One region of the Lysinibacillus sp. FJAT-14222 genome, then DNA from elsewhere that is predicted to be linked to it. Evidence: predicted binding sites of a transcription regulator. Region 1 holds the regulator's gene; the other holds the start of a gene.
What was found. The regulator LexA, encoded in region 1, represses DNA repair genes until DNA is damaged. The targets are predictions, from matches to a motif close to CGAACATATGTTCG.
Positions count from the first base shown of each region.

Region 2: a site for LexA is predicted at 1,825-1,838, ahead of AN161_RS18080 (YolD-like family protein). Genes of this name have one in related genera too.

Region 1 is NZ_LIYL01000021.1:244,081-247,325, forward strand. It holds gene AN161_RS10730 (gamma-glutamyl-gamma-aminobutyrate hydrolase family protein) at 1-284, shown strand, start outside; gene AN161_RS10735 (hypothetical protein) at 323-1,054, shown strand; gene lexA (transcriptional repressor LexA) at 1,204-1,821, opposite strand; gene AN161_RS10745 (LysM peptidoglycan-binding domain-containing protein) at 1,985-2,299, shown strand; gene AN161_RS10750 (recombinase family protein) at 2,296-2,964, shown strand; gene def (peptide deformylase) at 3,178-3,245, opposite strand, start outside.
Region 2 is NZ_LIYL01000044.1:154,950-158,194, forward strand. It holds gene AN161_RS18065 (hypothetical protein) at 1-248, shown strand, start outside; gene AN161_RS29790 (hypothetical protein) at 262-429, shown strand; gene AN161_RS29795 (hypothetical protein) at 429-584, shown strand; gene AN161_RS18070 (hypothetical protein) at 597-938, shown strand; gene AN161_RS18075 (metallophosphoesterase) at 955-1,524, shown strand; gene AN161_RS29800 (hypothetical protein) at 1,527-1,703, shown strand; gene AN161_RS18080 (YolD-like family protein) at 1,859-2,197, shown strand; gene AN161_RS18085 (hypothetical protein) at 2,190-2,543, shown strand; gene AN161_RS18090 (DNA ligase) at 2,621-3,245, shown strand, end outside.

The sequences.
Region 1 (3,245 bases):
ATGTTAGTCTAACACCTGATACATTATTAAGGACGATTATAGAGGAAGAGAAAATTGCTGTGAATTCATTTCATCATCAGGCTGTAAATGTAGTAGCAGAAAAGTTGAAAGTGGCAGCAAAATCAAGTGATGGTATCGTTGAAGCGGTGGTACATGAAGATTTACCATTTTGTCTAGCAGTACAGTGGCATCCTGAAGAGCAAGCAATGGCAGGTGATGAAGTATCGAAGAAATTATTTACTGCATTTGTAAAGGCTAGTTTGATGTTCAAGGTAGAAGCATAGAATTTATTATCGAGGGAAAGATAACCCTGGTGATGAACATGAAAAAAATAGTGTTGGTATTGCAGATCTTCATGCTGTTATTTTTATCGATTCAACATGTAAAGGCAGGACCATATGGTAATGATGTAGTAAGCAATTTTACGATGGCATTGATGAAAAAAGATGAAAAACAGGCGAGGACTTATTTATCTTCAAATGTTAAACTTCCTGAGATAAGGGAAGAGACTCCAATTAGAAGGGTTTCGGGTTTGCCTTCACTTAAAGCTAATGTGAGAGTATCATTGGCTTATTTTGACGATGGAGAAGATATGCCTGAAAGAATAGCTTTTATATGGGAAATAACATCTAATCAAGAAAAAATAACAGATATTCGTGTTATTTACGACGGGTCCAACCCATTTATGAATGAATCGAAAATGATAAAGGAATATTCGAACAAGCATAAAGCGAATATCCTGACTGCATCCAAATTTCCGTTTGACATTACGCATGTAGAAGGAAATATAAACAAAGATACTCTTCTAATAAGGTATCGAAATGTAAAATTACATGGATTGTTACAGGTGAAAATCGAGCCGGGAGAAGAGGATTTAGAGGCAGCCAAGGGTGAAAATATTTACACCTTAAAGAATGGTATAAAAGCATTGTATCTGCGGAACGAACTGATTTTTCTTCATGACAGTTTAAAGTATTCAATTAGGATAGAAAGTGAAATACCACAAGATTTCACGGTGTATGATTTGCTTGAAATTGCTAATTCAATGTTTTAATTTAACTGAATACATTGCTAGCGTGTAGGGAATCCATGTTAAAATGGATTCTTTTTTTAACTTTGTTCGAATATAAAATGGAACTCATAAGAAAAAGAGGTATATGCGAACATAATATCCTCTTTTTATACTTTATTATTAAGATACTTTTAGTGTACACGGCGATAGAGGCCAACAACTTGCCCCAAAATAGAAACTTGGTCTACGATAATTGGCTCCATTGTTGCGTTTTCAGGCTGTAAACGAAAATGATTTTTTTCCTTGAAGAAACGCTTTACAGTTGCTTCATCCTCTTCAGTCATTGCTACGACAATATCACCATTATCAGCCGTTGCTTTTTGTTTAACAATGACTAAATCTCCGTCTAAGATGCCAGCTTCAATCATTGATTCACCCATAATTTCTAGCATAAATAATTGATCTTCACTTGTACCATAAGTATCTGGTAGTGGGAAATATTCATCGATATTTTCAACAGCAGTTATTGGAGAACCTGCTGTAACCTTCCCAACAAGTGGGACATGTATAACATGTTGCTTTTGAATAGAATCCTCTGGCTCTAGAATTTCAATAGCGCGTGGTTTAGTTGGATCTCGACGAATAAAGCCCTTTTGCTCTAAACGAGCTAAATGTCCATGAACTGTTGAGCTTGAAGCAAGTCCAACTGCTTCACCAATCTCACGTACAGATGGTGGATACCCCTTTGTGCGCACTTCTTCTTTGATGAACTCTAATATGGCCTCTTGTCTTTTCGAAACTTTTTTCATGATTGCTCACCTCTTTTTTCTAATCATTCTACTTATTAGTAGTATAACAGAATGCGAACACTTACGCAAACATAGGTTCGAAAAGTGTTTGACAAAAACGTTTGTTCGTACTATTATAAGAACATATATTCCGAACAAACATTCTTAAAAAGGGGTTATGATTATGAACTGGTTAAAGAAAAATCCACATATTACAATTTTATTAGGGGCTTGTCTACTATTTGCAGCATACCTTTTTATAACAGATCCAGGCGATGTTAGTTACACAGAAATTGAAATCGAACATGGTGATAGCTTATGGTCGTTAGCTGAACAATACCGTGGTAAAATGAAAAAGGATGATTGGATTAAACTTGTGAAGGCCGAAAATGAATTATCGAACGTTAACATTATTGCAGGTAAACCCCTAGTGATTCCAGTAGTGGGTGACCATCCCAATCCCATAAATTCTATTGAAATTGCGAGAAATGAACAATGATAAATAAAGAACAAACGGCTGTTGTCTATTGCCGTGTGAGTACAGAAAAAGAGACACAAAGTTCCTCGCTTGAGCGTCAGCAGGAGGAGTTAATGCGCTATGCTAAAGAGCAGGGCTATGAAGTGAAGAGCGTTTTTAAAGACAAGCATAGTGGCTATGATGTAGAACGAGAAGGCTTACTTGAAATGCTCGATTTCATTAAAGAAAAAGAAATTAAAGCATTATTTGTACAGGATGAAACACGCTTAGGACGTGGAAATGCTAGAATGGCAGTATTGCATTTATTGCAAAAAACTGAAACTGATGTTTTTTCTATGCGAGACGCGGGGCCTGTACAATTAAATGAAATGGATACGATGCTTCTAGAAATTTTAGCGATCGTAGAGGAGTACCAGCGCAGAATCCATAATGCTAAAATACGTCGTGGCATGCGTCGTGCCGTTGAAAATGGCTATCGTCCTGAAAACAATTTATCTAATCGAGGAAATCCTAATGGTCAAGAACGTAAGGATGTACCTGTAGAAGAAATTGTGAAGCTACGTAATCGAGGCTTCACCTTTGAGGAAATCGCCGTGACACTTAGAGGTCTAGGCTTTGATGTAAGCAAAGCTACTGTACATAGGAGATTTAGGGAACATCAAGAGGGAATCGAACAAATTAAGTGACGTTTTAATCAGTGGGAGTATGTCGTCCCGCTGATTTTTTAATTTTTAAAGACTCTAGATGGAGGTGAAGGACCAAGAAGTGATGGATAGAATCATCGAAGTGACGGATACAACCACCGAAGTAAAGGATAGATGAACTGTAGAGATGGGTTCCACCATAAAAATGACGGATACAATAAATAACTAAATTCCATCTATCCTAAAAGTATTAAATTAATACAAACTTTCAATAGTAACATTGTCTGGTAGTTTGAATGGATTTTCTTTATTTATTCTGTCAT
Region 2 (3,245 bases), on a different contig from region 1:
TTCAATTAATACCTGTTGAAGATGTTAAGAAGTTAGGCATGGAGATTAATGGAGAAATAATTGAATTAAAAAAGAAGTATGTTTATACAGGATCATCTGTGAATATAAGCAGCAGATTAAATCCTAACGAAACAAGCTTAAAAATTTGGTTAGATTCATATTTGGTAAGAAATGACAAAGAGAAATACGTTAAAAAGATTAAATGGAATGATAAAAATATTTGTGATTTAAATGTTAAAAATACATAAAAGGTAGTGAGATATGAAGAAAACAAAATTTGAATGGTTAAAGTACCACATTGAATTATCACTAACACATACATATGATAATGCTAGATATGATAAGAAGGCAGAAATCAAAGCAGAAGTATATGAGGACTTACTGTACTTTATTGAAGGATTAGAAAACATTAAAAGGAGTAATACATAATGAGCAATTTTGCAAAATCATGGATTAGTGTAGGTTTGATTTCGGCTTTTATATTAGTGGCGTTGTTATCATTTATTGTAGGGGTATTCTTTACTGGATATTCAATAACAACAAATCCAGAAGCATATGAAGATATAGTTTGTGAAAAACAATAAGGAGATGAAGTCATGTTTGGAAAATCATTTAATTCAGTAACAATTAATGGTAAAACAGTAAATGTAAAAGGTAATAATATTTCAGTAATAAATAATAAAATATATGTTGATGGTAATGTCATTGAGACAGATGAATTATCAGGAGACGTACATATTATTGTAGATGGAAATATAAATAAATTAGAAACAGGATCTTCTGCAACGATCAAAGGAGATGTACTTGGAGATGTTAAAAGTGGATCATCTATTACATGCCAAAATATAAAAGGTTCAGTTAAAGCAGGAACTTCAGTTAGCTGCGGTAATGTTGAAGGAGATGTAAAAGCAGGCACAAGCATTACAATGAAACGATAGAGGAGGAAATTATAATATGAATACGTGGCTTACAAGTGATTCGCATTTCCATCATAAGAACATTTTAACATTTGAAAATCGACCATACTCAACTTTAGAAGAAATGAACGTAGGTATGATTGAAGCTTGGAATAAAGTTGTAAAGAAAGGTGACTTAGTTTACCATCTAGGCGATTTTGTATTTGGAGGATATTCAAAATGGATTGATATTTTACCACGATTAAACGGAGATAAAGTGTTGATTCAAGGCAATCATGATGATGATAAAGTAGTCAAACGAATGTTAGAAGAAGGTTATATTAAGGAATTACATACTGTAGGAATGAAAATGAAATATCAGAAGCAAAATATGTGGCTTACACATTACCCAATGGAAATTGGATTACGTCCTAATAAGTGGTCTGTTTCAGGTCATATTCACTCACAACCTAACAAATATGATAATCAGCTAAATTTAGGAGTTGATTCACCATTACTTAGTTATAAACCTTTTGGAGAACCGTTACATATTGATGAGCTGCTACAAATAATGAATGATCGAACTGAGTCAATTACAAATCAGTTTTTAGAAATGAGAGGTAATTAAGTATGATTGAAGTATTGTTGAATGTTGAACATGTAGATGATGTAGAAATTGAAGATGGCAAACTAAGCATTACCAAATATGACGGTACAGATGATGTGTTGTTCTTCGCCTCACATGGTAAAGAAATTAGCATATCTTTGTCAGAATTAACCAAAGTGATTGAGATGATGAATAAGTGATTTGATAATAGTTATCTTTTATTTAAATAAATACATATTTGGAGGATGGTCTTTTTGACTCTCTTTTTTTATTTGTAATATTTCCGTTGCATAAATCTGAACAAATACTCTATAATATATACAAACAAACGTTCTTTTTCTGGAGGAGAGAGTTTATGTTAAATGACCGTGGAAATATGAAATGGACAGCATTGATGCTGCCTGAGCATTTGGTGAAAATTAAGGAATGGAAGCAAGAGCAATTCCATGATAAACAACGTGATTTAACTGAATGGGAACTAGAAGAGATTGAACAAACAGTGCAGAGAGCCTATAAATTACATGAAGAAGTCAAAATAACCTTGTGGAGTGACAATAAATTACATGATGTTGTAGGAATGATTACTGCTATTAATGCATTTCATAAGGAATTACTCTTGGATATGGATATTTCAATAAAACGTATTACATTTGATCAGATACAAAAAGTATCAATGGTAAATATAGATGATTAATTCAGAGCAACGACAGCTTGTACACAAATTTTTATTGTTAGATTTAGCTGTCAAATCGTTGCAGGTTGATTATCTGAAGACAGAACAATTTAAATTGAAAAATGTATTTCTCCCATTAATGGATTCATTATTAAAGGATTTACGTAATGAATGTTTTAATCTGAAAAGACAGCTTGCACAGCAAAAAATACGAATTGTGGGATGGACTAAGATAGATGAGTACTTTAGTGATGTGAAAATTGCTACAGCAGGTGATGATGTTGATTTACGATATGCTCAACAAGCCTTAAAAACAAAGGTTGAACAACTTATAAATAATTATATTAATGAAAAGTTGAATTTGTAATTACCACTAGTACCTTCATTTACATGTGTTTTTAGTATATATGGCATGAGATAATGGTTTATGAGGGGGAAATAGTAATGTTATTTACTCCAATTAAACCAATGTTACTTCACATGGGTAACAATAATGAAATAATAGATAATCCAGAGTGGATTTACGATATAAAATGGGATGGTTGGCGCATCCTTTTGCATAAACAAGGTGAGCGAGTAGAGGCATATACACGACATGGCAACAATGTAACTTCTAAGTTTCCAGAGCTACAAACTGTTGGAAAGTCAATTAAGGAAGACACAGCAATTATTGATTGTGAAGGCGTAGTACTGAGAAATGGTGTATCAGTATTTGAAGATTTTGCTTACAGAGGTAGACTTTCAAATAAAGATAAGATTGATCAAGCAACTTTAACTAATGCGGCTACTTTTATAGCATTTGATGTATTAGCTACTGGTAAGTCACATATGAATAAAACACTTATAGAACGTAAGGAAATATTATCATCAATAATCGAACCTTCAAATAGTTTACTTGTTACTCCATCGGTCACAGGCAATGGCAACGATATATTTCAGTTAACTAAGGATAGAGGTATGGAAGGTATCGTAGGAAAGCGAAGTAATTCGACTTACAAAACTAACCATCGATCACATGATTGGTTGAAGTATAAACACTTTAAAGTAATGGATACTGTTATCTTAGGAT